Regions from separate parts of the Ensifer adhaerens genome, predicted to be linked through region 2. Evidence: riboswitches for the same ligand, from Rfam matches in the RefSeq annotation. Region 2 holds a riboswitch; each other region holds the start of a gene.
The links. A riboswitch is a leader RNA that binds a small molecule or an ion and turns the genes downstream of it on or off. The one in region 2 is predicted to bind thiamine pyrophosphate.
Positions count from the first base shown of each region.

Region 1: another riboswitch for thiamine pyrophosphate. It lies ahead of thiO (glycine oxidase ThiO); the one in region 2 lies ahead of thiB (thiamine ABC transporter substrate binding subunit).
Region 3: another riboswitch for thiamine pyrophosphate. It lies ahead of thiC (phosphomethylpyrimidine synthase ThiC); the one in region 2 lies ahead of thiB (thiamine ABC transporter substrate binding subunit).
Region 4: another riboswitch for thiamine pyrophosphate. It lies ahead of thiD (bifunctional hydroxymethylpyrimidine kinase/phosphomethylpyrimidine kinase); the one in region 2 lies ahead of thiB (thiamine ABC transporter substrate binding subunit).

Region 1 is NZ_CP083350.1:1,032,838-1,040,250, reverse strand. It holds gene bioD (dethiobiotin synthase) at 1-531, opposite strand, end outside; gene LAC81_RS25155 (8-amino-7-oxononanoate synthase) at 528-1,676, opposite strand; gene bioB (biotin synthase BioB) at 1,673-2,689, opposite strand; TPP riboswitch at 3,102-3,222, shown strand; gene thiO (glycine oxidase ThiO) at 3,382-4,353, shown strand; gene thiS (sulfur carrier protein ThiS) at 4,350-4,547, shown strand; gene LAC81_RS25135 (thiazole synthase) at 4,551-5,324, shown strand; gene LAC81_RS25130 (thiamine phosphate synthase) at 5,321-5,926, shown strand; gene LAC81_RS25125 (amidohydrolase family protein) at 5,968-7,413, opposite strand, start outside.
Region 2 is NZ_CP083349.1:3,661,274-3,668,686, forward strand. It holds gene LAC81_RS17900 (multidrug effflux MFS transporter) at 1-193, opposite strand, end outside; gene LAC81_RS17905 (MarR family winged helix-turn-helix transcriptional regulator) at 190-693, opposite strand; gene LAC81_RS17910 (ABC-F family ATP-binding cassette domain-containing protein) at 772-2,598, opposite strand; gene LAC81_RS17915 (thiamine diphosphokinase) at 2,602-3,252, opposite strand; gene LAC81_RS17920 (GNAT family N-acetyltransferase) at 3,337-3,822, opposite strand; TPP riboswitch at 3,961-4,078, shown strand; gene thiB (thiamine ABC transporter substrate binding subunit) at 4,128-5,156, shown strand; gene thiP (thiamine/thiamine pyrophosphate ABC transporter permease ThiP) at 5,188-6,792, shown strand; gene thiQ (thiamine ABC transporter ATP-binding protein) at 6,789-7,413, shown strand, end outside.
Region 3 is NZ_CP083350.1:1,604,571-1,611,983, forward strand. It holds gene thiC (phosphomethylpyrimidine synthase ThiC) at 1-1,619, opposite strand, end outside; TPP riboswitch at 1,710-1,838, opposite strand; gene LAC81_RS27655 (sigma-54-dependent transcriptional regulator) at 1,936-3,300, opposite strand; gene LAC81_RS27660 (sensor histidine kinase) at 3,304-5,172, opposite strand; gene LAC81_RS27665 (dicarboxylate/amino acid:cation symporter) at 5,400-6,725, shown strand; gene LAC81_RS27670 (helix-turn-helix transcriptional regulator) at 6,803-7,413, opposite strand, start outside.
Region 4 is NZ_CP083350.1:3,096,297-3,103,709, forward strand. It holds gene LAC81_RS34095 (hypothetical protein) at 1-656, shown strand, start outside; gene LAC81_RS34100 (glycosyltransferase family 4 protein) at 653-1,954, shown strand; gene thiD (bifunctional hydroxymethylpyrimidine kinase/phosphomethylpyrimidine kinase) at 2,107-2,916, opposite strand; TPP riboswitch at 3,169-3,271, opposite strand; gene LAC81_RS34110 (hypothetical protein) at 3,903-4,118, shown strand; gene LAC81_RS34115 (glycosyltransferase family A protein) at 4,356-5,537, opposite strand; gene LAC81_RS34120 (dTDP-4-dehydrorhamnose 3,5-epimerase family protein) at 5,531-6,250, opposite strand; gene LAC81_RS34125 (methyltransferase domain-containing protein) at 6,679-7,413, shown strand, end outside.

The DNA of each region.
Region 1 (7,413 bases), on a different replicon from region 2:
AACTGCCCCCAGCGCGGCGATGATCGCCTCGCTATCCGCCTGCTCGTCGCCGACGAAGGCGACACCCAGGACCGGGATCGCACGGCGGCGCAGCGCCTCGAGCGATAGCAGCGTGTGATTGATCGTGCCGAGCCCGGTGCGAGCGCAAAGGATCACCGGGATTTGCCAGCGTGCGAACAGATCGGCAAAGACCGTTTTCTCGGTGAGCGGCACCAAGAGGCCGCCTGCGCCTTCAATGACCAGCGGTCTGTTCACCACCGGCGGTAGGAGGCTCTCAGGCGCGATCGACACAGCGTCGATACGCGCCGAGAGGTGTGGCGATGCCGGCGTTCTGAGCCTGTAGGCCTCGGGCAGGATGCGCTCGGGCGGGATCCGACCGAGCCGGGCTACTGCCTCGCTGTCGGTCTCTTCGTCGAGACCCGACTGCACCGGCTTCCAGTAGCAGCCGCAAAGCGCATCGGTCAGCGCTGCGGAGAACAGGGTCTTGCCGATACCGGTATCCGTGCCGGTTATGATGAAACGGGGCGTCATGGCCGCTCCTCCGCCATCGCCACCTTCAAACGCTCCAGCATGCGCGTGATCATCGGCCGGTCGACATTCAACGTGATCGCGATCCGAAGCCGCGCAGTCCCCTCGGGAACGGTCGGCGGACGGATCGCCCTGATATCGAAACCTTCGACGCGCATCCGCGCGGCAATCCGCACGGCGCGGCCGTTATCTCCCACAATAACCGGAAGGATCTGCGAGCCGCTGCCTTCGATGCCAAGCGTTTCGGCAAGCGCCTGATTGGCGAAGGCCCTGAGGCTGTCGAACTCTTCCCGGCGCTGCGGCTCATCCACCAGCATTGCCAGCGCTTCGCGGACGGCGGCCGCGATCAACGGCGACGGCGCGGTTGAATAGATGAAGTTGCGGGCACGATTGACGAGGTAGTCGCAAAGCACCGCACTTCCGCCAATGAGCGCGCCGGAAACCCCGAGCGCCTTGCCGCAGGTGTGCAGCACCACGAGATTTTCCCGACCTTCCAATTCGGCCGTCACTCCGCGGCCGTCCGGCCCGAAGACGCCGGTCGCATGTGCCTCGTCGACCACCAGAAAGCCATCGTGCCGTTCTGCGAGCGCGGCGAGATCTGCAAGCGGCGCCCGGTCGCCGTCCATGGAATAGAGGCTTTCGACGGCAATCCACGGATGCCCCGTGCCGCCCGCCTTCCGCCACTGGCTGATCTTATCGGCGAAAGCGTCGACATCGTTGTGCGTGGCGGCGCCTGCGACCGCCTTGCTTGCGGCAATACCCTCGCGAGCACTCGCATGGATCAGGGCATCGTGGACGATGATATCGTCGCGCTGCGGTAACGTCGAAAAGAGGGCGGCGTTGGCGGCATAGCCGCTGGCGAAGTACTGCGTTCGCGGCACGCCGAAGAACGCCGCTGCCTCCGCCTCCAGTGCCACGTGCTCCCCATGGTTGCCGCGCAACAGCCGCGAGCCGCCGGAGCCGACCGGCACGCCGCGCTCGATCGCTGCGGCGATTGCCGCCTTCAGGCGCGGCGATCCGGCAAGCGCGAGGTAGTCGTTGGAGGTGAAATCCATACCACCGCCGACGACAAGTTCGCGTCGGCGCCCCTTTCGTTCGAGGCCGGAAAGCGTCTTCTCGTGACGCGTGAGAAGGGCCGCCACAGTCATTCGGCCGCGTCCTTTTTTGCCGCAAGTGCCATCGGCTTCAGCCCCAGGCGGCGGAACAGGGACGCGTCGTGATCCTCCCGGGGATTATCGGCCGTGAGCAGCGTCTCGCCCACGAAGATCGAATTGGCGCCGGCAAAGAAACAGAGCGCCTGTGTCTCGTCGCTCATTTCGGTGCGACCGGCGGAAAGCCGGACATGCGACTGCGGCATCAGGATGCGCGCCAGCGCGATAGTGCGGACGAAATCGATCGGATCGACAGGTGCGGCATCGGCGAGCTTCGAGCCCGGGATCGGGATCAGCATGTTGATCGGCACGCTTTCCGGCGGCACCGGCAGATTGGCGAGCGTCACCAGCATCGAGATCCGGTCGTCTGCCGTCTCGCCCATACCGAGAATACCACCGGCGCAGACCTTGATGCCGGCGTCGCGGACATTGGCGAGCGTCTCCAACCGGTCGGCGAAGCTGCGGGTGGTGATGATTTCGCCGTAGAAGCGCTCCGACGTGTCGACATTGTGGTTGTAGTAATCGAGCCCGGCGTCGGCGAGCCGCCCGGATTGTTCCGGAGTCAGCATGCCCAAGGTCATGCAGGTCTCCATCCCGAGTGCCCGCACGCCGCTGATCATGGCGACGATCGCCTCCATGTCGCGCTCCTTCGGGCTGCGCCAGGCCGCACCCATGCAGTAACGTGTCGCGCCGCCATCCCTCGCCTTCCTCGCTTCCGCAAGAACCCGCTCTACCTCCATCAATTTCGACGCCTTGAGCCCGGTCGGGTAATGCGCGGACTGGCTGCAGTAGCCGCAGTCCTCGGCGCAGCCGCCGGTCTTGATCGACAGCAGGCGGCTCATCTGGATGGCATTGGGGTCGAACGTGGCGCGGTGAGTGGACTGCGCGCGATAGAGGAGGTCGTTGAACGGCAGATTATAGATTTTTTGTGCATCGGCCAGAATCCAACGCGGCTCGGTGGCTTTGGCGGCGACCGAAGTCGACTCGGTCGAACTGTTTACGTCGAGCATGTGTGTTCGTTTCCCCATTGGCGGACCAGCAAAATAGATAGAATCCATAATTATCTATAATTTTCTCGAACACGGAACACGACAACCACTTTAAAGTAGCTATATGCGCACACATGCAATCCTTGACTGCGCCAACTTGACCCATTAGGCGATACGAGGAGGACGAATGCCACGGTCTTCCGCTTCGGTAAGTTGAACCGGTTATGGCAACAACCACCGAGTAATATCCTGTTTTAATATACCTTTTCCCAACATACCTGCAGATCTCTAGACGCGAGTTTGCACGTCAACGCAAGCGCTCAAAAACCTACATCTCGCCCACCTTTTTATAGATAATTTTTGGCTGAAGGCACCCGATGTGATGCTCGCATCGACGGCTCTTGACAAAATCCGGTCCAGCCGTTCAGTTTGAAGCATTCACCAGGGGTGTCCCGGCAAGGGGCTGAGATTCTGCCAGGCGGTTTCCGCGGCGCAGTGACCCGTTGAACCTGATCCAGTTCATACTGGCGTAGGGACGGTGCAGACATCGCTGCCGCATTCGCGTTCGCGCGAGCCTATCGCGGCAAGGCGTCCTTCCATCCCTCCGGCGCGAACTGGGTCTCCAACTATGGAGCCTGTGCAGTGCGTATCATCATCGCGACTTTGCATCCTTCGGGCCGGCGGCCGGTTCCGCACAGTGGGGCGCATTGACCATGCGCGTTCTGATCAAAGGCGCCGGCGTCGTCGGACTGGCCTTGGCGCATGAACTGAGTGGTCACGGCGTCGAAGTCGCCGTTGCCGAGCGGCAGGCGGACTTCGGCGGGGCAGCATCCTGGTTTGCCGGCGGCATGCTGGCGCCCTGGTGCGAGCGCGAAAGTGCCGAGGAAGTGGTACTGACACGCGGCATCGGCGCCATCGACTGGTGGGACCGGGCGCTTCCGGGAGAAGTATCGCGCAACGGCACGCTCGTCGTCGCCCCGGCACGAGATGCCGGCGAACTCAAACGCTTCGCTTCGCGCACGTCCGGCTTCGAATGGCTTGACGCAGAGGCGATCGCGCGGCTGGAGCCGGCGCTTGCCGGGCGCTTCCGAGAGGCGCTGTTCTTTCCCGGCGAAGCACATCTCGACCCCCGCCGGGCGCTTGTCTTGCTGCGGCAAAAGCTGGTCGAGCGTGGCGTTTCCTTCGTTGGTGAGACAGATGGCGACAGCGGCCACGATATGATCGCCGACTGTAGCGGGGCTTCGCGGATCGGCACCGTCGCCGGCCTGCGCGGCGTGCGCGGCGAGATGCTCTATCTGCAGACGGGTGAAGTGGAGTTGTCGCGGCCGGTTCGCCTCATCCATCCGCGCATCCCGCTCTACATCGTGCCGCGCGGCGATGGGCTCTTCATGTGCGGGGCGACCATGATCGAAACGGACGATGGCGGACCGATTACCGCCCGCTCACTGATGGAACTCCTGAACGCGGCCTACACGCTGCACCCGGCCTTTGGCGAAGCGCGGCTTATCGAAACCGGCACCGGCGTCCGGCCGGCCTTTGCCGACAACCTGCCGCGCGTCATGCGCGCCGGAAACACCGTTACGCTCAATGGGCTTTACCGCCACGGTTTCCTGCTCTCGCCAGCTCTGGCCGAGGAGGCGGCGGATCTTGCCCTTGCACGGAACCTGAAGGGAGATGCCGCATGAAACTGATCGTCAACGGCGAGGATCACGACCTCGCAGTCGCGAACCTTGCCGAACTTCTGGCCGCACTCGACTTTGAAGGCGACTGGCTTGCCACCGCCGTCAACGGCGAGCTGGTGCATCGGACGGATCGCTCGGCCCATGCCCTCAACGATCGCGACCGGATCGAAATACTCTCGCCGATGAAGGGAGGCTGAGACATGCTGACGCTTTATGGACAGGAATTGCGCTCGCGCCTGCTTCTGGGTACCGCCCGCTACCCCTCGCCGGCCGCCCTTGAAGACGCGGTTCGCTCGTCTGCGACCGCGATCCTCACGGTTTCGCTCCGCCGCGAAACCGCCGGCGGCCGCCAGGGCGCCGCCTTCTTCGAACTGATCCGGTCACTTGGCGCGCATGTGCTGCCGAATACCGCCGGCTGCCACTCCGTATCGGAAGCGGTACTGACGGCGAAGATGGCGCGCGAAGTCTTCGGCACGAACTGGATCAAGCTCGAGGTGATTGGCCATCAGGATACGCTCCAGCCCGACGTATTCGGGCTGGTGGAGGCCGCACGCATTCTCTGCGCCGAGGGCTTCGAGGTCTTCCCCTACACGACCGACGACCTGGTGGTCGGCGAGCGCCTCGTTGAGGCCGGGTGCAAGGTGCTGATGCCCTGGTGCGCGCCGATCGGCAGCGCCATGGGGCCGCAGAACATCCCGGCGCTCAGAGCCATGCGGGCGCATTTTCCGGATATGCCGCTGATCGTCGATGCCGGCATCGGCCGGCCCTCACACGCAACCATCGTGATGGAACTCGGTTTCGACGCGGTCCTGCTGAACACCGCCGTAGCTGGCGCGACAAAACCGGCTCTCATGGCCGCGGCCTTCGCCCGGGCGATCGATGCAGGACGTGACGCTTTTGAGGCCGGCATGCTGGAACCACGCGATTTTGCCGTCCCGTCCACCCCCGTCATCGGAAAGGCGGTGTTTGCGTGAAACTCGACCCCTTCTACCTCATCCTCGACAGCGCCAAGTGGATCGAGCGGCTGGTGCCGCTCGGCGTCAAACTGGTGCAGCTTCGCGTCAAGGACCGCCCGGAAGCGGAGCTCCGCGACGAGATCCGTGCCGCCAAGGAAGTCTGCGACCGTCATGGCTGCCAGCTTATCGTCAACGACTACTGGCGCCTCGCGATTGCCGAAGGCTGCGACTTCGTCCACCTCGGCCAGGAGGATTTGGCGGAGGCGAATCTTGCCGCGATCCGCGCAGCCGGCCTGAAGCTCGGCCTTAGCACCCACGACGAGGCAGAGCTTGAGACGGCGCTTGCCGCGAAACCCGACTATGTTGCCCTCGGGCCGATCTATCCGACGATCCTGAAGCAGATGAAATGGGATCCGCAGGGGTTGCCGCGGCTCTCCGCCTGGCGGGAACGCGTCCAGCCGTTGCCGCTCGTTGCAATCGGCGGCCTCAACATCGAGCGGATCGCCGGCGTCTTCGAGCACGGCGCCGACAGCGCCGCCGTCGTCACCGATATCACGCTGAATGCCGACCCCGAGGGGCGGACACGGGAATGGATCGCACGCACGCAGCCGTGGCGCTGATCGAGACAAACGACAGGGTCACCTGACGCCGCGGCGCTGCCTCAGGCAATCGCAAGTTCGGAAAGCCAGGCCGACCCCAGGCCGTGCCTGTCGCAATAGGCCGTGAGGCGGTCGCGCGTCTTGCCCGGTCGGTCAATCCCGAGAAAGCGCGAGGCGTTTCTCCAGAGGATGTTCTGCTGGTGCTCGTCGCTGACGCTGGCGAGCGTCAGTTGCTCGGCAATCCTCGATACATAGGCGTTGTAGTCTTTTTCCAGCGCCATCATCGACCAGTCGGTGCCAAACATGAGGTGACGGGCGTCGGGGTCGTAGTCATCAAGCCATTTGTCCAGCAACTGCCGGATCTCTGCGTGAAGATTCTTGTCGTCGCTGCTGACCAATTCACTGAGATAGCTCAGATCCGCAAAAAGGTTCGGGCGACGTTCGTGGTCGATTGTCCTGCCGATGATGTCCTCCCAGGTCGGCGGCCCGGAAAACTTGTCCTGGGCACAGGAAACCATTACGCCCGTCGGCGCGCCCGGGCGTATGACTTCGTCGAAAGCGCCAAAATGCGCGAGATTGATTCGCAGCTTGTCGTACTGGTTGGTGTCGAGCAGATCCTTCCAATAGGCGGGGCTTGCCAGGTTGCCGTAGCCACAGCCGGCCCCGATGCTGTTTTCCGCATGGGCCATGATCGGCACATCGTTGTCGCGGCACCAGACGTAAAGCCGCTTCAGAGCGGCATCGATCGCCGGATCCGCATTGCCCCATGCCTTGAAGCCCATCGGCGGGTAGATCTTGACGCCCATGAAGCCCTTTTCCATGATCGCATACTGGACATTTGCCAGCGACGAACCCGGCCTTTGCGCCTCGCGGTGCGGATCGAAGCCGACGAAGCTATGCATGCGGATGCCGTGCTTCCTGGTGACGAGCTGCTGGACCTCGTCCATCACGTCGATCTGGTCGCGCTGAGGCGATGATCGACCGTGCAGCGATTTGTCGAAGTCCAGGATACTCGGCGTGATCAGCGACAGCCGGCATTTGGACGCGAAGATCTTGATATAGGCCTCGGCCAGGTTTTCCCGGTAGTCCTGCATCAGCCGGACGAAAGAAAGATAGGTGCCGATCTGGTCGTGCGCCTTTGCGTTGTTGGCGAGAGTATCGACCTCCGAGTCACTCATGGCGCCGCCCGAACGCCGCTGGTCCAGACGCCTCTGGAATGTCTGCGGCAGATTGGGGGTGCCGCCGAGTTGCTGCAGCAGGCCGTCATAATCGGGGGATTCGCCAAGGCTGCGCCGTGAGAATGTGGAGCGCTGTTCGTTGGCGCGCGAGATCAGTTCCCTGATCGCGACACGCAATTGCTCGTCCTTGCGCCGCGCAAGTTCGGCGTCGGAAATGCGCCGGGCACCCTTCCTTAGGACAGCGAGCTCATGCTTGGCTTTGGGCGCGACGTCGCCAAGCGCGGTCACGAGAAAGACCACCAGCGCGTTTTCCAGTCCCTTCGCTTCCTG
Region 2 (7,413 bases):
CCGACACAAGCTGGGCGAAGGCGAATCCAGCAAAGTAAAGCGACAGCGTCATCTTGATCGCCGCCTCGCTGGACGAGAAGGCGCGCACCAGTTCCGGCATGGCCGGGGTGTAGAGCGCCATGGAAACGGGCCCGAGCGCGACTAGGAAGGCGCCGATGATGCTCGTGCGCCGTTCACTCATGCGACGCGTCATCGCAAGGCTCCGGACTTACCCTCGGGCTTCTCGCCAGTTTCCTTGCCGGCGAGACACGGATCAAGCTCACGCAAGTTGTCGCGCAAGATGCGCAAATTGGCGCAGAGAACCTCGCGAGTCGCCTCGTCAAGTCCTGCGGTATAGGCGTTCATCATCTCCCTGAGCCCCGTCATCAGCTCTGTGAGCAGCGGACCGGCCTTTTCGGTGATGACGACGTTCTTGGCGCGGCGATCCGCCGGATCCGGCACGCGGGCAACAAGGCCCATTGCTTCCAGCCGGTCGAGATAGGCCGAAAGCGTCATCGGCTCGATGCCCATGCGGGTGGCGATTTCGGCCTGCTTGATGCCCTCGGTGAGCGCCACCTGGATCAGCGTGCGCGCCTCGCCGGGCGTGATGCCCAGATCCATGGCATTGACCTTGCGGTCAAAGGCCCCGCGCAACAGGCGCGAGACATCGGTCAGAAGCATTCCAATGGTTTCGGATTCGAGTTTGAATGGCATCAGCATCGTTCACAAATGATATAATAAGTTTTACTTATCATATCATTTGATGCCATTCAACGCACCAGTGGCTGTGGCTTAGCCCTCGAGCTCCTCACGCAGCATTTCGAGTTCCAGCCATTCCTCTTCCATGCGGGCAAGATCCGCACGAAGTTTCTCCAGTTCCTGCGCGAGCTTCGCAAAAGCATTTGGATCTTTTGTGAAAAGGTTGGGATCGGCCATCTTTTCTTCGCGCTTGGCGGCCTCGGCCTCCGCCTTGGCAATTTCCTTCGGCAGATTTTCAAGCGCGAATTTCTGCTTGTAGGAAAGCTTGCCCTTGGCCGCCTTCGGCGCTTCGGCGGCGGGCGCAGCTGCATCAGCCTTGGCCTTTTCCGCCTTTTCGGCCCTGCGCTTCTCTTCAATCGCACCCTTGCGCTGCGTCATCATGTCGGAATAACCGCCGGCATATTCGATCCAGCGTCCATCCGGCGCATCCGGGTTCGCCGGCGCGATCGTCGAGGTGACGGTGCGGTCGAGGAAGTCACGGTCGTGGCTGACGAGGATGACCGTTCCGGCAAACCCGGCGACAATCTCCTGCAGGAGGTCGAGCGTTTCGATGTCGAGGTCGTTGGTCGGCTCGTCGAGGATCAGAAGATTCGTCGCCCGCGCCAGGATGCGCGCCAGCATCAGCCTTGCCCGCTCGCCGCCCGAGAGCTCACGGATCGGCGTGCGTGCCTGCTCCGGCTGGAACAGGAAATCCTTCATGTAGCCGGTGACGTGGCGCTGTTCGCCATTGACCAGCAGGCTCTCGCCGCGCCCGTCCGTCAGGTAATGCGCCAGCGTGTCGTCCAGATTGAGATCTTCGCGCTTCTGGTCGAGTGTCGCCATTTCGAGATTGGTGCCGAGCTTGACCGTACCGGTATCCGGCTCGGTCTGACCGGTCAGCATTTTCAGGAGCGTCGTCTTGCCGGCACCGTTCGGACCGACAAGACCGATACGGTCGCCCCGATGCACCCGGATCGAAAAGGGCGCAACGATGGTGCGGTCCCCATAGGCCTTGCTGATCTTCTCGGCCTCGATCACCAGCTTACCCGATTCCTTGGCGTCGGCGGCCGTCGCCTGCACTGTCCCCTGCGGCCCCTTGTGGCCGCGATAGACGGCCCGCATATTCTGCAGCTCGCCGAGGCGACGCATGTTGCGCTTGCGCCGGGCCGTCACGCCGTAGCGCAGCCAGTGCTCCTCGCGCTCGATCGCCTTGCCGAGCTTGTGCTGTTCCAGCTCTTCGGCCTCAAGCACCTCGTCGCGCCACGCCTCGAAATGGCCAAAACCGCGATCGAGCCGGCGCGACTGGCCGCGATCGAGCCAGACGGTGGCCGTCGACACCTTCTCCAGAAAGCGCCGGTCGTGCGAGATCAAGACGAGCGCCGAGCGGCTGCGGGTCAGTTCGTCTTCCAGCCATTCGATCGTCGGCAGATCGAGATGGTTGGTCGGCTCGTCGAGCAGCAGGATATCCGGCTCCGGCGCCATGACGCGGGCGAGCGCTGCCCGGCGCGCTTCGCCGCCCGAGAGCTGCTTCGGGTCCTCTTCGCCTGTCAGCCCCAGATGCTGCAGCAGATAGGCGACGCGAAACGGGTCGTCGCTCGGCCCCAGGCCCGCCTCGGCATAGGCCTGCACCGTGTCGTAGCCGTCGAAATCCGGCGCCTGGTGCAGATAGCGGATGGTCGCCGACGGATGACGGAACACCTCGCCCGACTGCGCCTCTGCAAGCCCGGCGGCGATCTTCATCAGCGTCGACTTGCCCGAGCCGTTGCGCCCGACCAGGCAGATGCGGTCACCCGGCTCCACTTGCAGGTTCGCGCCGGCCAGAAGCGGCGTGCCGCCAAAGGTAAGGAAGATATCGTCGAGTTTCAGAATGGGAGGCGCCAAGGCTCAGGCTCCGGAAAGATCATAGGGGCGGGCAAGCACGATGGCGCGACCGCTCTTGAGAGTGAAGCGAAGGGGACCCTCCGCAACGTTGGAAACGGTTCGGGACGAGCCGAACGGCAGGGTGAAATCGTCGAGCGGATAGCGCGCATTGACGATCGAAAGGCCGGTAAGTTCGGTCAGACCTAGCACCGAGAAGAGGCAACCCTTCGGCAGGTCGAGCTCGAGCGGACCGGCAAGCAGCGGATAGGCCTCTTCCTCGCCCGAGGTCATCAGCACCGGAAGCCCACGCTCGGCAAGGGCGACAGCATGCAGCAGATGCATGAAGGCGTGGTCGCTGCGGGTGCCGCCGAGCGCGCCCGCGAAAATCAGCCGATCGGCGCCGCGCGATAGCGCTGCCTCAACCGCGATCTCGCCATCCGTCGCCGCCTTTGCCGCCGGATAGGGCTCGCGTGGAACGGAGGCGAACTCGGAAAGCAACGCGTCTTCGGTCGAATCGAAATCGCCGACCCAGACATCGGGTACGACGCCGAGCAAACGGGCATGGCGCATGCCGCCGTCAGCTGCAACGAAGCGGCTTCCGCTCAGCTGTCGTGTCAGCCGGTCGGTCAGCGAAAGGGCGCCGCCAAGCAGAATGGTGAAGGTCGATCGAGCCATGGCAAAGCCCATAGCGCAAAGGACCGCGGAAGGAAAACGAAGAAAACCGTTGGACGACCGGTTCTCGAAATTTTGCTGAAGCCGTCAGTGCCCTTCCGGCACCGGATCTGGAAACAGCATGCCGGCATAGATGCCCGGGGTCGAATCCGGAATCTCGAACGCACCGGCTACCCGCTCGTAGAACTTCGCCGGTCCGACGCCGCCGATGACTGCATAGCCATAGCCGGCCTCGCGCATCGCCGTCAGGCTGGCGATCAGCAGCGCCTCGCCAATCCCCTGGCCGCGCATGCCTTCATCGACGCCAGTCGGACCGAAGAAGCCGAGCGCGGTCACGTCGTGGCACGCAAAGCCGACGATCTTTTCCTCGTGCACCGCGACATGCATGCGCGTCGGGGTGGAAGAGAAGGCCGCTTCCGCCTCGCCCGCCCAGCCGGCACCAAAGGTCTTCTCGATCCAGGAGACGACCAGGCGGCGCTCCGGCGCCATGGCACGGCGAATGCTGATACCCGCTCCAAGCCTCGACTGAGGGTGAGACGGCAGGGCGTAAAGTCGAACGAGCATATCTGGCATGGCGTTTCCTCCTCGCTGCAGTGGTGTAGCGCAGTTGGCGGCTTACGCAAATACGAGCCAATGCCCCGCTCCAAGGCGCCACTTTCGGCTCCCCCCAAACATCGCTTGCCATGGAACCAGCGTGGCGGTAAATCTTTTGCCGCTCTAACGGGGTGCCTCCCGACCGCATAGCGGCCGGAGGCTGAGAGGCGTGCAACGCCAACCCGCGGAACCTGATCCGGCTCATACCGGCGGAGGGATTAGACGCGATCGGATCGATACGCCCTTTTCCCATGCAACAACGAACTTTGGGAGAGGTGCCTGCCATGTCCAATTTATCGCAACACAAACTGTTTAGCCGGCTAGCTCTGGCTGCTACCGCAAGTCTCGTCTTCGCCCACCATGCAACGGCAGCCGACAAGACGCTGACGGTCTATACCTATGAGAGCTTCATCACCGAATGGGGCCCGGGCGCCAAGGTGGCGGAAGCCTTCGAAAAGACCTGCGAGTGCAAGGTCAATTATGTCGGCGTCGCCGATGGTGTCGAATTGCTCACCCGCCTGAAGCTCGAAGGCGACGCCTCGAAGGCCGACATCGTGCTCGGCCTCGATACCAACCTCGTGGCGGAAGCCAAGGCGACCGGCTTCTTCGCGCCGCACGGCGTCGATGCCAAGGAGCTGAAGGTTCCGGGCGGCTTCTCCGACGATACCTTCCTTCCCTATGATTACGGCCACTTCGCCGTCGTCTACGATACCGAAACGTTGAAGACGCCACCGAAGAGTCTGAAGGAGCTCGTCGAAGGCGACCCGTCACAGAAGATCGTCATCGAGGACCCGCGCACCTCGACGCCGGGCCTCGGCCTGCTGCTCTGGGTCAAGGCCGTCTATGGCGACGAGGCCGGCGCTGCCTGGGCTAAGCTCAAGGACCGCGTTCTGACCGTCACTCCCGGCTGGTCGGAAGCGTACGGCCTCTTCACCAAGGGCGAAGCACCGATGGTGCTCTCCTACACCACCTCGCCGGCCTATCACATGGTCGCGGAAAACACCGAGCGCTACCAGGCGGCGGCCTTCTCCGAAGGCCACTACATCCAGATCGAAGTCGCCGGCATGACCAAGCATGCCAAGGAGCCGGACCTGGCAAAACAGTTCCTGAGCTTCATGACCGGGCCGGAGTTCCAGTCGATCATCCCGACGACCAACTGGATGATGCCGGTCGGCGTCACCAGCGAGCCGCTGCCGGATGCCTTCAACAAGCTGGTCAATCCGGAGAAGACCTTCCTGCTGCCGTCGGAAGAAGTCGCGAAGAACCGCAAGGCCTGGATCGACGAATGGCTTGCCGGCATGAGCAAGAGCTGAGGCCGGATTGTTCGCACTGCGCGAAAACCGCATGACTGTTGTCGCCGGGGCGCTCTGCCTCGGCGCCTTCCTGCTCTTCGTCGGCCTGGCGATCGTAGCCTTGCTCGCCCAAACCGGCGGCACGAACGAAGGCAACCTGTTCGACGCCTATATCTGGCGCGTCACCCGCTTCACGCTGCTGCAGGCAACCCTTTCGACGCTCCTGTCGATGCTGTTCGCCATTCCTGTGGCGCGGGCGCTGGCGCGGCGGCCCCGGTTCTTCGGTCGTATCTGGCTGTTGCGGCTTATGGCGCTGCCACTCGGCCTGCCCGTTCTCGTCGGCGCGCTCGGTCTGATCGAGATCTGGGGACGCCAGGGCTTCTTCAACTCCGGCCTGCGCTGGCTCGGCCTCGAGCAACCAATCAGCATCTATGGCCTGTTCGGCATCCTGCTCGCGCATGTCTTCTTCAACATGCCGCTGGCAGCACGCCTGTTCCTGGCCGGGCTTGAACGTATTCCCGCCGAATACTGGCGCAGCGCCGCCAATCTCGGCATGCCCTCCCGTGCGCTATTCCGCTTTATTGAATGGCCTGTCCTGCGTGGCTTGCTGCCGGGCGCGGCCGGCCTCGTCTTCATGCTCTGCGCCACCAGCTTCACGCTCGTGCTGACGCTTGGCGGCGGTCCTGCGGCTAGCACCATCGAGGTCGCGATCTACCAGGCCCTGCGCTTCGATTTCGACCCACCGCGTGCGATCGCGCTATCCGGGCTGCAGATCGCCATGACCGGCGCCCTGCTCCTCATTCTGCGACGTCTGGCAACGGAGCCGGAAGAGGGCGTGACCGGCGGTCGCGCGGTTCGCCGCTTCGATGGCGCAAGGCCCGTCGCACGGCTAAACGATAGCGCCTGGATCATCCTCGCACTGCTCTTCCTCATTGCCCCGTTGATCGCGGTCGTCGTCTCGGGCCTGCAGGCCGATCTCCTCAAGCTTGCGCGCGATCCGAACGTGCATCGGGCACTGGTGACGAGCGCTTCGATCGCGCTTGCCTCGGCGCTCGCCTCCGTCGCCATGGCAGCCGTGATGATCCGTGCTGCGGCCACGGTTACCGCCCCACGCCACACAGGTACGTTGGCACGCGGCTTTGCCGACACGATCGGCGCCAGCACCTCACTGATCCTGCTGGTGCCGCCAGTCGTGCTCGGCGCCGGCTGGTTCCTGCTTCTCCGCCCCTTCGGCGATGTCGCGCGCTTTGCGCCTGTCGTCGTCGTGGCGATCAATGCCCTGATGGCCCTCCCCTTCGTCCACCGGATCCTCGCGCCGGCCATGGCCACGCACGCGGCGCGCTCCGAACGGCTGACGGCAAGCCTCGGCATCCGCGGGTTTCATCGCCTGCGATGGATCGATCTTCCCGCCCTTCGCAAACCGTTGCTGATGGCGCTCTCCTTTGCCATGGCGCTATCGCTCGGCGATCTCGGCGCGGTGGCCCTCTTCGGCTCGCAGGACATGGTGACGCTTCCCTGGCTGCTCTATAGCCGGATGGGCAGCTACCGCACCGCCGATGCGGCTGGCCTTGCCCTCTTCCTCGGGCTTCTCTGCCTGATCTTCACCATCCTCGGCACGGCGGAAGACGTCCGCCGGCGGCAAGGACGCAAAGCATGACCGAGCCCAACCCTGCCATCGAACTGCGCAATGTCGAAGTTCGCTTCGAAACGACCACGCTACGCTTCGATTGCACAATCGCGGCCGGTGGCATCGTCGCCGTTGCCGGCGCCTCCGGTTCCGGCAAGTCGACGCTCTTTCACCTGATCGCCGGCTTTGAGGATCCCGACCAGGGCGAGGTCCATATCCTCGGCCAGCAGGCTGGCAACCAGGCACCTTCGGAGCGCCCGGTCTCGATGATCTTCCAGGACAACAATCTCTTTGCCCATCTCGATGTCGCGACCAATGTCGGCCTGGGCATCAACCCGGCGCTTCGCCTGACGGACGAAGACCGCAAGAGGATCGAGGAGGCACTTTGCCGCGTGGGACTTGAAGGCTTCGAACGACGACTGCCGCCCACGCTGTCCGGCGGTGAACGCCAGCGGGTCGCGCTCGCCCGCGCGCTCGTGCGGCGTCGCCCCATCCTCTTGCTGGATGAACCTTTTGCGGCCCTCGACCCCGGAATGCGCGCCGGCATGCGTACGCTCCTTGGCGAGCTTCACGCGGAAGAAGGCAACACCATCCTGATGATCACGCACCATCCCGAAGACGTGAAGGCGCTGGCCGATAGCGTGCTTTTTC
Region 3 (7,413 bases), on a different replicon from region 2:
TTGCGGGCCGTCTCCGGGTCGAGCGAGAGGTTGAACTGGTCCTCCCAGCGGAACTCGAAGCGGGCGCGCGACAGGGCGTCGTCGCGCACCTGAGCGGCCGGATGGCCCTTGGCGAGATCTGCGGCATGGGCGGCGATCTTGTACGTGATGACGCCCACCTTGACGTCGTTGCGGTCGGGGAGGCCGAGATGCTCCTTCGGCGTGACGTAGCAGAGCATGGCGGTGCCGAACCAGCCGATCATCGCCGCGCCGATGCCCGAGGTGATGTGGTCGTAGCCCGGTGCGATGTCCGTCGTCAGCGGTCCGAGCGTGTAGAACGGCGCTTCGCCACAGACGGCGAGCTGCTTGTCCATGTTCTCCTTGATCTTGTGCATCGGCACGTGACCGGGGCCCTCGATCATCACCTGACAATCCTTGGCCCAGGCGATCTTGGTGAGTTCGCCCAGCGTTTCCAGTTCGGCGAACTGCGCGGCGTCGTTGGCGTCGGCAATCGAGCCCGGGCGCAGGCCGTCGCCGAGCGAGAAGGAGACGTCATAGGCACGGCAGATGTCGCAGATTTCTTCGAAATGCTCGTAGAGGAAGCTTTCGCGGTGGTGATGAAGGCACCACTTGGCCATGATCGAGCCGCCGCGCGAAACGATGCCGGTGACGCGATCGACGGTAAGCGGGATGTAGTGCAGGCGGACGCCGGCATGGATGGTGAAATAGTCGACGCCCTGTTCGGCCTGCTCGATCAGCGTGTCGCGATAGACCTCCCAGGTGAGATTCTCGGCGATACCGTTGACCTTTTCCAGAGCCTGGTAGAGCGGCACGGTGCCGATCGGAACCGGCGAGTTGCGGATGATCCATTCGCGGATGTTGTGGATGTTGCGGCCGGTCGAAAGGTCCATCACTGTGTCTGCGCCCCAGCGGGTCGCCCAGACCATCTTTTCGACCTCTTCGGCCATCGACGAGGTGACGGCGGAGTTACCGATATTGGCGTTGATCTTCACCAGAAAGTTCCGTCCGATGATCATCGGTTCGGATTCCGGATGGTTGATGTTGGCGGGCAGGATCGCGCGGCCGCTGGCGATTTCCTGGCGCACGAATTCGGGCGTCACATGGTCGGGTACGTGGGCGCCGAAGCTCTCGCCGTCACGGACCTTCGCACGCGCCGTGTCGCGACCGAGGTTTTCGCGGATCGCCACGAATTCCATCTCGGGCGTGATGATGCCGGCGCGGGCGTAGGCAAGCTGCGTTACAGCTCGGCCAGCCGTGGCTTTCAGCGGCGCGTGCTGGAACGGGAAGGTCGGCGTCAGCCGGTCGCCGCTCACAAAGCCGTTGTCCTCGGGCCGGACGGTGCGGCCTTCATAGGTTTCCACATCGCCGCGGTCGACGATCCAGTTGCGGCGGAGCCGCGGCAGCCCTGCCTCGATGCTGATTTCGGCATCGTCGGCGGTATAGGCGCCGGAGGAATCATAGACCGTGACTGGCGGTTCGCCGGACGTCGGATGCAACGCGATCTCGCGCATCGGCACGCGGATATCCGGGTGGAGGATGCCTGATTTGTGGACTTTCCGGGAGGCAGGAAGCGGTCCTTGCGTGACCGAGAGGGCTGCGGGTTTTGTGGCAATATTCATGACGAGGCTCCAAGTTTGCAATTGGAGACCCAGTTCTGATGCCGGAAGGATGAAAGACGCTCCGCCAGATGCTGGACGCACGGAATCCTGGCTTCGATATCTGCACCGTCCCTACGCCAGTATGAACTGGATCAGGTTCAACGGGTCACTGCGCCACAGCCGGCAAGCCGGCCATCCAGCAGAATCTCAGCCCCTTGCGGGACCCCCCTGGTGAATGCCTAGATCATAGCCATCGATCGGCCCGGGACGTCAAGCGTGAATTCGCCTGTCGATGAAGATGCACCCAATACGTGTGCTTGCGGAAGTGAGTTTGGTGCTAGCGGTCGGCCTTTTCCGGCGCTGCCCGCTCGGCGTAGTCGGAACGGTTGATGCCGTGGCGCTGGAGCTTGTCGTAAAAGGTCTTGCGCGGAATGCCGAGCGCCTCGATCGTCGCCTTGACGTCGCCGCGTTGGGCGCGCAGTGCCTCCTTCAGGATTTCCGCCTCATAGCGTTCGAGCCGCTCCGGCAGCGCAAATCCGGGCTGTTGGGCGGGGGCAACCGGCTGTCCGAGTGGGCCCTCGACGCCGAGCGCCACGCGTTCGGCAAAGTGCGAGAGTTCGCGCACGTTGCCGGGCCAGGCATGGGTCATCAGGTGCTGTTGCACCACCGGCGAGATCATGGGTACGTCGCGCCTGAAGCGCTCGGCTGCCCGGGTCAGGAAGTGCGAGAACAGCAGCGGGATATCGTCGCGGCGTTCGCGCAGAGGAGGGATCGATAGCGTCACAACGTTCAATCTGAAGTAGAGATCTTCGCGGAAATCGCCGCGCTCAGCCGGATTGCCGAGATCGATCTTGGCGGCAGCGATGACGCGGATATCGACCGGTCGCACCTGGTTGGTGCCGAGTGGCGTGATCTCGCGCGCTTCCAAAACACGCAGCATCTTCACCTGCGTTGCCGGCGGCATCGCCTCGATCTCGTCGAGAAACAGCGTACCGCCGCTCGCATGTTCTATCCGGCCGATGCGCTTCTTCAACGCGCCGGTAAAGGCGCCCTGTTCGTGGCCGAAGAGTTCGCTTTCGATTACCGTTTCCGGCAAGGCACCGCAGTTGAGCGCCACGAAATTGCCGTTACGGCGCCGGCTCCAATTGTGAAGCAGCGTCGCCACCACCTCCTTGCCGCTGCCGGTTTCACCGGCGACGAGCACGTCCACATCGGTATCGGCAATATGCCGGATCGTCTGGCGCAACCGTTCCATGACCGGGGTCTGGCCGATCAGCGGCAGGCTGTCTCCGGCTGTCTCCGCGGCTCGTTTCAGCGCGCGGTTCTCCATGACGAGCCGCCGCTTTTCAAGCGCACGGCGCACGCTCTGTACCAGCCGGTCGGCGGCAAAGGGTTTTGGGATGAAGTCGTAGACGCCGTCCTGCAAAGCCTGCACCGCCATCGGGATATCGCCATGGCCGGTCACCAGGATCACCGGCAGGTCCGCGTCGAAGGCTTCGATGCGGCGGAAGAAGGCCAGGCCGTCGATGCCCGGCATGCGGATATCGCTGACGACGATGCCGTCGAAATTCGCGTCGAGCGTCTTCAACGCCTCGACGGCGCTGGCGAACGGGGCGACGGTGAGGCCGGCGAGTTCCAGTGTCTGCGTCATCGCCTTGCGCAGGTGGTTGTCGTCGTCGACGAGATAGACGGTCGGCTGCATCGCTCAGGCCCTCTTCAGGCGAACCGTGAAGACGGTGCCCTTGTCGCTGGTTTCGACGGTGATCTCGCCGCCATAATCGGCAACGATCTCCTTGGAGATGGCAAGTCCGAGGCCGAGCCCTTCGTCCTTGGAGGTGTTGAACGGGGTGAACAGGTCCTCGCGGATATGCTGGGGAATGCCGGGGCCGTTGTCGGCGACAACAAGCGAAACGGTGCCAGAGGGGTCGTCCGCGCAGTGCACGCGGATCTCGGCATCGCCGCGCGTACCCAGCGCTTCCAGCGCATTTTGCAGCAGATTGATCAGCACTTGTTCGAGGCGGATGCGGCTGCCGTAAACGCTGAGCCCGTTTTCCGGCAGGTCGATGACGATCGCATCCATGCGGCCGGCAAACCGGCTGCGCAGCAGCATCAGCGCACCCTCGATCACCTCGCGCATGGGGGTCGGCTCGGCGACGAAGCGGCCCTTGCGGGCAAAGCTGCGCAGCTCGTCGGTGATAGCGCCGACCCGTTCGGTGAGTTCGGCGATGCTGGCGAGGTTCTCCACCGCCGTTTGCTGCTGGCCACGGTCGAGGAAGGTACGGGCATTGTCGGCATAGGCGCGGATGGTGGCAACTGGCTGGTTGATTTCGTGGGCAACGCCGGCCGCCACCTGGCCGAGGATCGCCAGCCGGTTCGCCTGAACCAGTTCCTGCTGCACCGCCTGGAGTTTCTCACCGGTGCGCCTGTGGTCGGCGATCTCCGTTTCGAGATGATCGCGAGCGAGGCTGAGGTCCTGCGTTCGTTCTGCCACGCGCCGCTCCAGTTCGTCGCGGGCGACGCGCTCCCGCGCTGCGACCAGCTTCAGGGCCTGGCGTCGGCGCAGAAGGAAAGCGGCGAGCGCCAGCAGCGGCACGAGGACGGCGAGCGCGATCAGCCGGGCCTCGCGGGTTGCCGCGGAGATCGCGCCATCGAGCGGTGCCAGCTGTTCGAGCCGCCAACTCGTGGTCGGAACCATGGTTTCAACCCGCAGGAACCGCTGCTCGCTGTCGCCCGGCAACAGCGCGCGCAATTCGCTGGAGCCGTCGCTTGTCGGCTCGATGTCGCGGAAGGGCAGCGGCAGCAGCGAGGCATCGCCGAATTGCAGGCTGTCGCGGATGGCGGCGACGCGATCGCGCGGAATGGTTCTCGTCGTCATGAACCGCCAAGAGGGGAAGCTGGTGATCAGCACGATGCCGCGCCGGTCTGTGACATAGACGGGCTTGCCGGAGGCGAGCCATTCGGCCTCCACATCGTCGAACTCGAGCTTGGCGACGACAACGCCAATCGGGCCGTCAGGACCCTGGACCCGACGCGAAATGTAGAGGCCCGGCCGCTTGCTGACCGTGCCCATCGCGAAATGCTCGGCCTTGCCGTCGCGCATCGCCATGCGGAAATATTCGCGGAAAGCGTAGTCGTTGCCGACAAAGCTCGTTGGCTCGCGCCAGTTGCTGGCGGCGACGGCCACACCGTCGGGGTCGATCACGTAGATGACGGCGGCATCCGTGTTGGCCGCAAGCGCCTGCAGCTTCTCGTTCAGCCGTTGCAGCGCCTGGCCGTCGCGGGTCGAAAGGGCGGCCTTCACCTCGACGTCGTCGGCCAGCACCAGCGGCGTCGAGCGTTGGCGTTCGAGCACGGCGCGCAACAGCGAGGCCTTCAGATTGGCATCGATCCGGCTTTGGGCGTCGACCATATCGAGCGCCTGGTTGCGCCCGTATTCGCCGGCGAACAGAAGGCCGGCGACGAGCAGCGCCAGAGCGAGGCCGGCAAAGGCAAGCCAGGTACGGCGCATGGACTGGTCGAGATCTGCCAGGTTGAGGGGCGCGGATAGGGCATTGAACATGGCCTGATTGTGCATTTTTTCGCTCAGGCTTCCAGACCATCTGTGCGGAAATCCGCTCAACTCTTTGTGCGTGTCGCGCCACGCGCACAAACATCCTCATGGATTCAATGGCTTGTCTACTGTTCCGGAGAACTGGCACGCCCGTTGCAGATGACATCCTCATGACAGCCCGAGCTGTCGCGCATCGGAAATTGACCCGGGAGGCCCGGCATGACGCCGGACTGGGTCCAGTGGAGGATCTCATGATTATCGACCAATCCGCGGAACCGCGCGGCAAGACACCTTTCTATCGCCATCTCTATGTCCAGGTTCTGGCGGCGATCGCCGCGGGCATCCTGCTCGGCCATTTCTATCCTTCGCTCGGCACCGAGCTTAAGCCGCTCGGCGACGCCTTCATCCGCCTCGTCAAGATGATCATCGCGCCGGTCATCTTCCTGACGGTGGCGACCGGGATTGCCGGCATGACCGATCTTGCCAAGGTCGGTCGCGTCGCCGGCAAGGCGATGATCTACTTCCTGACCTTCTCGACCCTGGCCCTGGTCATCGGCCTGATTGTCGCCAATGTCGTGCAGCCCGGCGCCGGCATGCACATCGATCCCGCCTCGCTCGACGTCAAGGCTGTGACGACCTATGCCGAGAAGGCCCATGAGCAGACGATCACCGGCTTCCTGATGAACATCATCCCGACGACGCTGGTCGGCGCCTTTGCCGATGGCGACATCCTGCAGGTGCTGTTCATTTCCGTGCTCTTCGGTCTGGCGCTCGCCATGGTCGGCCAGAAGGCCGAGCCGGTCGTAGACTTCCTGCATGCGCTGACGCTGCCGGTCTTCAAGCTCGTCGGCATCCTGATGAAGGCCGCTCCGATCGGCGCCTTCGGCGCCATGGCTTTCACCATCGGCAAATACGGCGTCGGCTCGATCGCCAACCTGGCGATGCTGATCGGCACGTTCTACCTCACTTCGTTCCTCTTCGTGTTCCTGGTTCTCGGCGCCGTCGCCCGCTACAACGGCTTCTCGATCATCGCGCTGATCCGCTACATCAAGGAAGAGCTGCTGCTGGTGCTCGGCACCTCCTCGTCGGAAGCCGCTCTTCCTGGCCTCATGAGCAAGATGGAAAAGGCCGGCTGCAAGCGCTCGGTCGTCGGTCTCGTCATCCCGACGGGCTACTCCTTCAACCTCGACGGCACCAACATCTACATGACGCTGGCCGCGCTCTTCATCGCCCAGGCGATGGATATCCCCCTGTCGCTCGGCGACCAGGTGCTGCTGCTGCTCGTTGCGATGCTGAGCTCCAAGGGCGCTGCGGGCATTACCGGGGCAGGCTTCATCACACTGGCTGCGACGCTTTCGGTCGTCCCGGCCGTACCGGTTGCCGGCATGGCGCTGATCCTCGGCATCGACCGCTTCATGTCGGAATGCCGCGCGCTCACCAACTTCGTCGGCAATGCGGTCGCCACGATCGTCGTTGCGAAGTGGGAAGGCGAACTGGACGAGGCGCAGATGGCTGCGACGCTCGGCGGTCGCGCGCCTGCAGGCCTTCCGCAGCCCGCGCTGCAGCCGGCCGAATAAGGTTGCCTCCCAAGGCATGACTGCAAGAAGCAGTCCGAACGCGGTCCGTGGCAACACGGGCCGCGTCGTCGTTTTGGCTATTGGCCGCTCAAGGTCATCTTCGACGTTTCGGGTGCGCCGGCGTTCAGATAGGCGACGAAATCCCTGAGCATTGGGACCCGGCGCGGACGGAAACTCTCGTCCGTCATTCTGATATCGGCGATGCGGTCGACGCGGAACTTGCGGAAGTCCTGACGCAGGCCACACCAGGCGAGCAGCACCAGCACCCGCTCCAGATAGACGATCGCGAGCGGCAGAACCTTTCGGTCGGTCCGCTGCTGTCCCGCGTCCACATAACCGATGACGACCGCACGCTCCTGCCAGCAGGCTTCGCGCAGAAGGCCGACATCGGCGACCGGTGGATCCCGGCGCTCGAAGCGATAGACCTGTGAAGCGGCATGCAGCGCCTGGCGCTGCAACCGATCGGGCAATGTCGCCGTTATCTTCGAAAGCACCGCGCCCGCCGCGGCCGCGAGTTCCGGCTCACCCATGTGCTGCACCTCGGCAAGGCCGAGCACCAGCGCCTCGATTTCCAGGCGCGTGAAAGTTTGTGGCGGCAAGGCGATGTCCTCCGTCAGCCGATAGCCGAAGCCGCGCTCGCCATCGATGACGGCGCCGGCGGCACGCAGGCTGTCTATGTCCCGGTAGA
Region 4 (7,413 bases), on a different replicon from region 2:
CCGCCGGCATCCGGCGACTTGCGGAATTCTATCGCTTGCCGCTGCGTCTGGTGTCCGTCGAGGGTTCAGGCGATGCCAGCGATCTTGCCCGGACTGCGGCTAAGGCAATCGACAGTGAAACCGTCATCCTGCTTTCCGCATCTCTGACGCCGGCCAATCCCGGGTGGTACCAGACGCTCATTTCGAACTATGAAACCAAGATCGGGAGCATCATCTCGCCAACCCTTGCCTATGAGGACCATTCGATCCGTTGGGCCGGAAGCGCCGCTCTCGATCGCGCTGATCATCTGCAGTCGAGCCGGTATGCCGGCTATCCGGTCGGCGCCGTGAACCGCTTGAAGCTGACACGGGTTGCGACCGCGTCCCTTGAATGCTGCATCATGCCTCGCAAGGCGCTTCTCGACGAGATCGGCGCATCACCGACCTATCTCGGTGCTTCTCTCAATGGGCTCGATCTCGCCTTGAGGCTGAGCCGCCGCGGCTACGAATCCTATTGGCTGCCCGCCCTGCAGATGCTTGGCTCCGATGAGCCGTCCGGAGCTGTTTCACCGGCTACAGCGAGATACGTGGAGCGTGTCGATCAGACGCTCTTTCGTAGCCGCTGGATGCAGACTGTCGAAACGGAAAATCCTACCTACAACGAGGTTTCGGCATGAGCGAAAAACTCCGCGTGCTGGTCGTCTCCCACGGCCACCCGACCCATTCGCTGGGTGGCGCCGAAATCGCCTCCCATGGCTTGCACAAGGCATTGAACGGCTTGCCCGGTGTTGAGTCGATCTACCTCGCCCGAGTCGGCAATCCCGTGCCGCGCCATGGCGCTTCCGCGCTGATGAGCCTTCGCCTGGCGATGGACGAGGTGCTCTACCACGCCGAGGACTTTGATCATTTCTTTCTGTCGAATGGGGATACCGACGCGATCGGCCGCGACCTCTTGCGCTTCGTGGGGGACATCAAGCCAGACATTGTCCACTTCCACCATTTCATCGGCTTCGGACTGGAAGCGCTGTACGCCGTGCGCGACGCCCTGCCGAAAGCGCGCATCGTTGTGACCTTCCACGAATACCTCTCCATCTGCCACAACCACGGGCAAATGGTGAAGCGGCCCTCCGGCCAGCCTTGCAACAGCGCCTCCCCGATCAGCTGCCACACATGCTTTCCCGAAATTCCGGTGTCGCGCTTCGTACGGCGCGAGCAGTTCGTGCGAGGCATGCTGAACCTTGCCGACGCCTTCATCGCCCCGAGCGCCTTTCTTGCCAATCGCTATGTCGAGTGGGGCATCGCGGCCGAGAAGATCTTCGTGATCGAAAACGGCATCGTCATGGGTGAAAAGACGCCGGCTCGGGAATTGCCTTCTCCGGCAGCGCGGCGCAACCGCTTTGCCTATTTCGGGCAAATGACGCCTTTCAAGGGCGTTCACGTGCTGATCGACGCTGTGTCCCGCGTGCCGGAGGATATCTGGGGTGACGATTCCACGCTAATGATCTTCGGCGGCAACCTTGAGCGGCAGCCGACTGAGTATCAGGACCGCGTGGCGAAACTGATCGAGGACGCCGGCCGTCGGGTTCGCTTTTACGGCGCCTACCATAACCAGGACATGCCCAGGCTGATGCGCTCGGTCGATTGGGTGGTCATGCCTTCCGTCTGGTGGGAAAACTCACCGATCGTCATCCAGGAAGCCCTGCACCATGGCCGGCCGATCATTTGCTCCGACATCGGCGGCATGGCCGAAAAGGTCCGCGACCGACTGGATGGCTATCACTTCCGCGCCGGCAGCGCACAAGACCTTGCCGACCGCCTGATCGACGTGCTGAGCACACCCCGATCCTGGGACAACCTTCGGGCAACACTCAGGCGCCCGATGAGCCATGTCGACTGCGGCCGCGAGCATGTCGCGCTCTACCGGAAACTGCTCAAGGAGGAGCAGCCGGCTCACCTGAACACCGCGGTGGCCTAGACCGAACGCACGCACGCTCCCCGTCACGCCCCTGCAGCCCACAGGCAACGAACTTTCAGCGTTATCATTCCAACCGATATTAAACAGTGGAATGACCTGGCTTTTTGAACATGAAGCGGAACGATCGAGCCGTGTACGGCTCCGTAATCGAATCAATCGCCGCTTGGGCCCCACCATCGATGGAAGTGATCAACTGGTCCCCGCCCCTGCCCGATTTTGAGCGCTGCTGCGGCAACAAGCGCGTCATGCAGATAGGTCTTGGCAGCGATAACCGCGTCTTCAAGTGTCTGCCTACGGGCAAGACCAGCGGCGATCGCGGCAGACAGCGTGCAGCCGGTGCCATGATCGTTCCTCGTTTCAACCCGCGGGCGCGACAGGCGCAAGGGGGTGTCCCCGTTAAAGAGGATATCAACCGCTTCGTCGCCCTTGGCATGCCCGCCTTTCATCAGCACGGCGCGCGCACCAAGCTTCAGGAGCATCTCCGCTTGGCGGGCCATTTCCGTCTCGTTCTCGGCAATCGCGCGGCCCGTCAACAGAGCCGCTTCGGGCAGGTTGGGCGTCACGATAAGCCCAAGCGGCAGCAATTCCTCCTTGAGCGTCGCGATCGCATCCGGACGTAACAAAATGTCACCTGAAGTGGCGACCATCACCGGATCGATGACTGCTAAATGCCCGTATCGCTTCAGGCCGGACGCGATCGCAGCAATGGTCTCCTGGCGGGACAACATTCCGACCTTCGCAGCGCCAACCGCGAGATCCGAAAACACGGCATCGATCTGAGCTGTAACAACAGCCGGAGAGATATCCTCGACGGCCGCGACCCCGCGGCTGTTTTGCGCGGTGATGGCCGTGATCACGCTGGCACCATAGACGCCGAGCGCCGAAAACGTCTTCAGATCCGCCTGGATACCGGCACCGCCACCGGAATCTGAGCCTGCGATGGTAACGGCGATAGCGGTCATGCCTGGTTCCGCTGAAATGTAGAAGCAGCTCCAAAGATTGCGAACGCGCTCTCAAGCCACCGGCTCAAGCACGCACGAACTGAGGTGGGTCTTCCAAGCAATCTGGAGGAATCCGACAGATCGAGCCCTTGGGTTGGACGCCCCGCCCCCCGGAGTTCTTCGTCGCTACATTCTGAACGGCGTATTGGCACCAACGATCTCCCGAAACCAAAATGATGGAGATCCAGATGAACGGCGAAGACGCGGGGGTGCCAGAGAGGCCCTTGCCGTTCCTACGCCGGTATGATCCGGATCAGGTTCAAGGGTCTGGCTCACCGCCATCTCAGCACCGTCAGGTGCGCCCCTCGGCAGGCATGAATGCTATGGGAGCGTGGGAGGGGATGTCAATTGCTTGAGTTCAGCAGGCGCGTATGTAAGCCGGTTCGATGCGGGCGAAGGAGGCCCTTAAAGGATACAAACAGAAAAAGGCCCCTTTTGCCTCAAGAGCATAAGGAGCCTTCCGTCTGAGCGTTCGACTTCACAGACGCTGGTAGACTAGCCACGTCAAGGCCGTTAAGGCAAGGGGGTTTGGAACGCGAACCTATGCAATCCCGGAGTGATTTGGTCGGCAGTACTGCCGTTTCACTCAGTGGTGACGCGCCTTCCACGCAGAACGTTAGATGTAAGGCCTCATCGCATCAATATCACCGCAATGCTTTGAGAATTGCACTTGCTCGGGCCAACGCCACTTCGGCTGCGCGCAGTTCGAGTGTGACAGACAGAATATCGCGGTGTGCCATTGCAAGCACTACCTGCAACACTTCATCAGAGTTTCTGGCCAGAAAAATGAGGTGCCATCCGTCGGGGCCGCGATCGCGAGGACCCGGCCGTCTTTCATTTGCTCGACGGCCACGTTCGTCTCGACGTGTTCAAAAAGCTTGGCCAAACCGAAGTATCACCGAGCGGGCCACACGCGGTCGAAAAGCAGAAAGGTCGATGACGGCGCCTTGAACCGAGCGCCCTCGGCCACGACCATTGCGCGTCGTATGTCCATCCGTCGCGACGACCTCTCCAAATCTGAGACCGTAACTGTTGTGGCGATTGAGGGCGCCGTTCTGCTGCTCGTTGAGGCGGGGGAAGCCATCGCCGACTTCCAGGCGATGATCCGCAAGAAATCCCTCGCTGATCTCGATAATAGTTGGAGAGAGACAAAATGGGGTTGATCGCCTCATTCGCCAACGGCGTCGTCAAAGATCGTGCAGCCGTCAGCGCCGCAATCACTTCACCATGGCCGAACGGCCTGACGGAGAGGCAAGATCACCAAGCTCAAACTTGTTAAACGCCAGATGTATCAAGCACAAAGATTGACCTGCTCCAAGCCCGCGTCATCGGAACGGGATAAATCTATCACCACCAAAACTGCGTCAGTCGTGAGCCCCGACACCCGCTGCGGAGGCCGATTAGGACGCTTTGTTGCGACCCCATCGGAGTCGCTCAATTTTTTCGTGCACACGCCAAGCCAGAGATGCCCGCATCCGCTTAAGTTCGCCTGCCAACCGTTCGACTTCGGCCGCCAGACGCCCGGATTCGTTTAACGCTTCGTTGAGGCGATTGTCCAAAGACTGAATTTTCTTTCGGCACGCTTCTATTTCCATGTCCGACGTTGCCCGCCCGTCTTCCGCTACTCGCGCGTGGGCTTGATAGGTCGCAGTTTCCGTGCGCGCTGCTGCAAGCTCATTCTGCATAGTCGCGGACTTTTCGTTCGCAGCCTTCAATGCTGGGCGAATAATTTGCAGGTCGTCCCAGGCCAAGCGAGCAGTAAGATCTCGCCCCGCCTGCCGGATTGCGGCAGTCCACTCCTCTGGGTTGGCGTTTAGGAGGTCCGCGTACGCTTGCTGCTCCGGTTGCCCCGAGGGGATTGGTACCCGTAGTGCTGCGGGCCACCAATCAGCAACATCTGCGATAGAGAGCATACTCCCCAATTGCCCCATCCCAGATTCTCGAGAGCGCTTCCATTTGGCAGAGAAGTGCAACACCGTGGGCTGCCGACAATGGGCCACGGCGGGCTCGGGGTTTTCACGGACTATGCGCTGCCATAGGCGCCAATCGGCAGCAGCCGGAAGGTCTTCCGGCCAAGCATCCAGTGAAGGCAGGCTATCAGCTCGATAAAGAAAGCAGCTCGCCGGGATCGTATTCTTGCGCTCCATAAAATGCGAGAGTTCGTCCGGCATTTCAAGGTTCGTTAGGAATGGAGCAGCTATGCCGTCGGTCGAAACCCATAAGGCCTGACTGTGAGCAATTGCGGCGCCGTGTCCGAGAGCCTTTATCAGCAGTTCAAAATGGTCCCGCAATACAATGTCATCATCCGCGGCAAAGCCTATGAACCTCCCCCGTGCCTCGCGAAGAGCGATGTTCCGGTTCGCATAGCCGAAGTAAGGCGCCTTAGGTAAGTCGAAGAAACGGATTCGATCGTCGTTGAAACCGGCAACTACATCCGCCGTCCCAGGGGCGCAGCCGTCCCCAATAACAAGGAGCTCGAAATCATCAACGGTTTGCTTCAAGACAGATTCTATCGCGATCCCGATGACATCGACCCGCGTATGGGTCGGCATCAGAATGGAGACTAGAGGCCGGCTCACCATCCCTTGGCGTTTCCAAAGCTATACGGGATCAAGTCGGTATCTATTGGAAGCCTATACTTATCAGGGTTCGAATGGTCATATTGGATGGTTGGAAAATTCACCACTACCACATCGGACGTTCCGATGTTTCGGTCCGCATGCCAAACAAACTTGGGTACGTTTACGAGTCGAGGTCGGCTACCTGACAGGTAGACCTTGCAGATTTTGCCGCACGTGCTCGACTCTGGCCGCGGATCGTACAGTACGAGTTCCAATTCGCCACTCAGAACGAAATAGCGGTCCTCGTGCCGCTTGTGCAGCCCCCACCCCTTCACCATCCCGGAACGGATTGTGAACACGTAGGAAAAAACAAGTGGATCAGGATGCCAACCCCATCGAGGGTCGTAGATCTCCGTCACGCTTCCTCGATCGTCATCATGCCTGATACTCTCGTGGAACGACATGCCATCCAACAGAGGCGCTGTGCTCCGCCTTTGTTCGTCGACAGTTCGCTGATCTTGCACCGCCGCCTGCAAAGTCATCTGAAGCAGATCAGAATTACTGGCGCTTAAGTCATCCCGCATTGATACTGCCCCTTCGTTCGGGTGAGTTTGTATTACATAGTTGTTTTTTGCGCGCCACTGAGTTTCAGCAACAGCACAAGGCCGTACAAAGCGAAATGCAGGCGGCGGCGCATCAATTTTAACCAATGCTGGGCCCATTCCCGAAATCATTCTAGCGCGCCTTCCTCTCAAAGGAGCAACCGATGGCCCTACTTTAGGCTAGTCGTTCATATCGGAGGCTCGATGCGTGGCACTTGCGCCGGTGTTTTGCCACCTGCAAGCGGCTTGCACGACGATACCGAGGAACTTCGATATGTCTTTCGTTTGGTGGCGCGAAACATAGATGATGACCCGATTCTTTACAATTTCGCTAAATTGGGTCACTACTACGGAAGCAAACAAATAGCGAGAGCAAGAGAAATTCTCAACCAAGAGTCGCATTTATTGCACTCATGCGGACTGCGGTCTCCGCTCCTCGTCGCCGGCGAGCAGATAGAACCGTCCGTCGGTTCATGGCTCCACCAACTGTCAGGAAGATATCGGGGCGCCTATCGGACGTTCGCGAAAGCATCTTAAACGCGTTTAAGTGGGAGTAGTTCGTGACCAAGCTCTTCAAAAGTTATGAGGGTTTTTGCCCTATTTGCCAAACGAAGACGACGTATCAGGCCACGAACAATTGGTTCCGCGGAACTTTGACATGTATGTCTTGCCCTAACGGATCGGTTCCACGCGAGAGGGCTCTGGCGCTTGTTCTAGAGGAAGCGCTGCCGAATTGGCGCGACCTCAAAATTCATGAGTGTTCGCCAATTGACCGCGGTATTTCTGTGAAGCTTAAGCGGGAAGCCAAGGACCTCATTCAGACGCAATTCTACCCCGATCTGCCGCGTGGCTCGACCACAAGGAAATTCCGAAACGAGGATCTTCAGAAACTCACGTTCCCGGCCAACACTTTCGATCTGTTCATCTCCCTCGACGTGATGGAACACATCCCCGATCCAAAGGCGGCCATTTACGAAATCTGGCGGCACCTGAAGCCCGGGGGCTATATGCTCTGCACGTGGCCCGTTCGTAAGTATCAGGTGGAGGCGATCGACCACCGCGTTGCTTTCAATGAGGACGGCACCATCAAAGAGTACCTGAAACCGGAAGAGTGGCACGGCAACCCAGTGGACGCGAAGGGCGCCCTAGTCACCGTCGACTATGGATATGACATTCATCAGGCCATCGCACTGTGGGCGCATTTCGATGTTCGCGTTTACCGTTTCAACGATCATAAGCACGGTATTCTCGGAGAATACACTGAAGTCTTCCTGGCCCAGCGAAGAGTCTTTAGT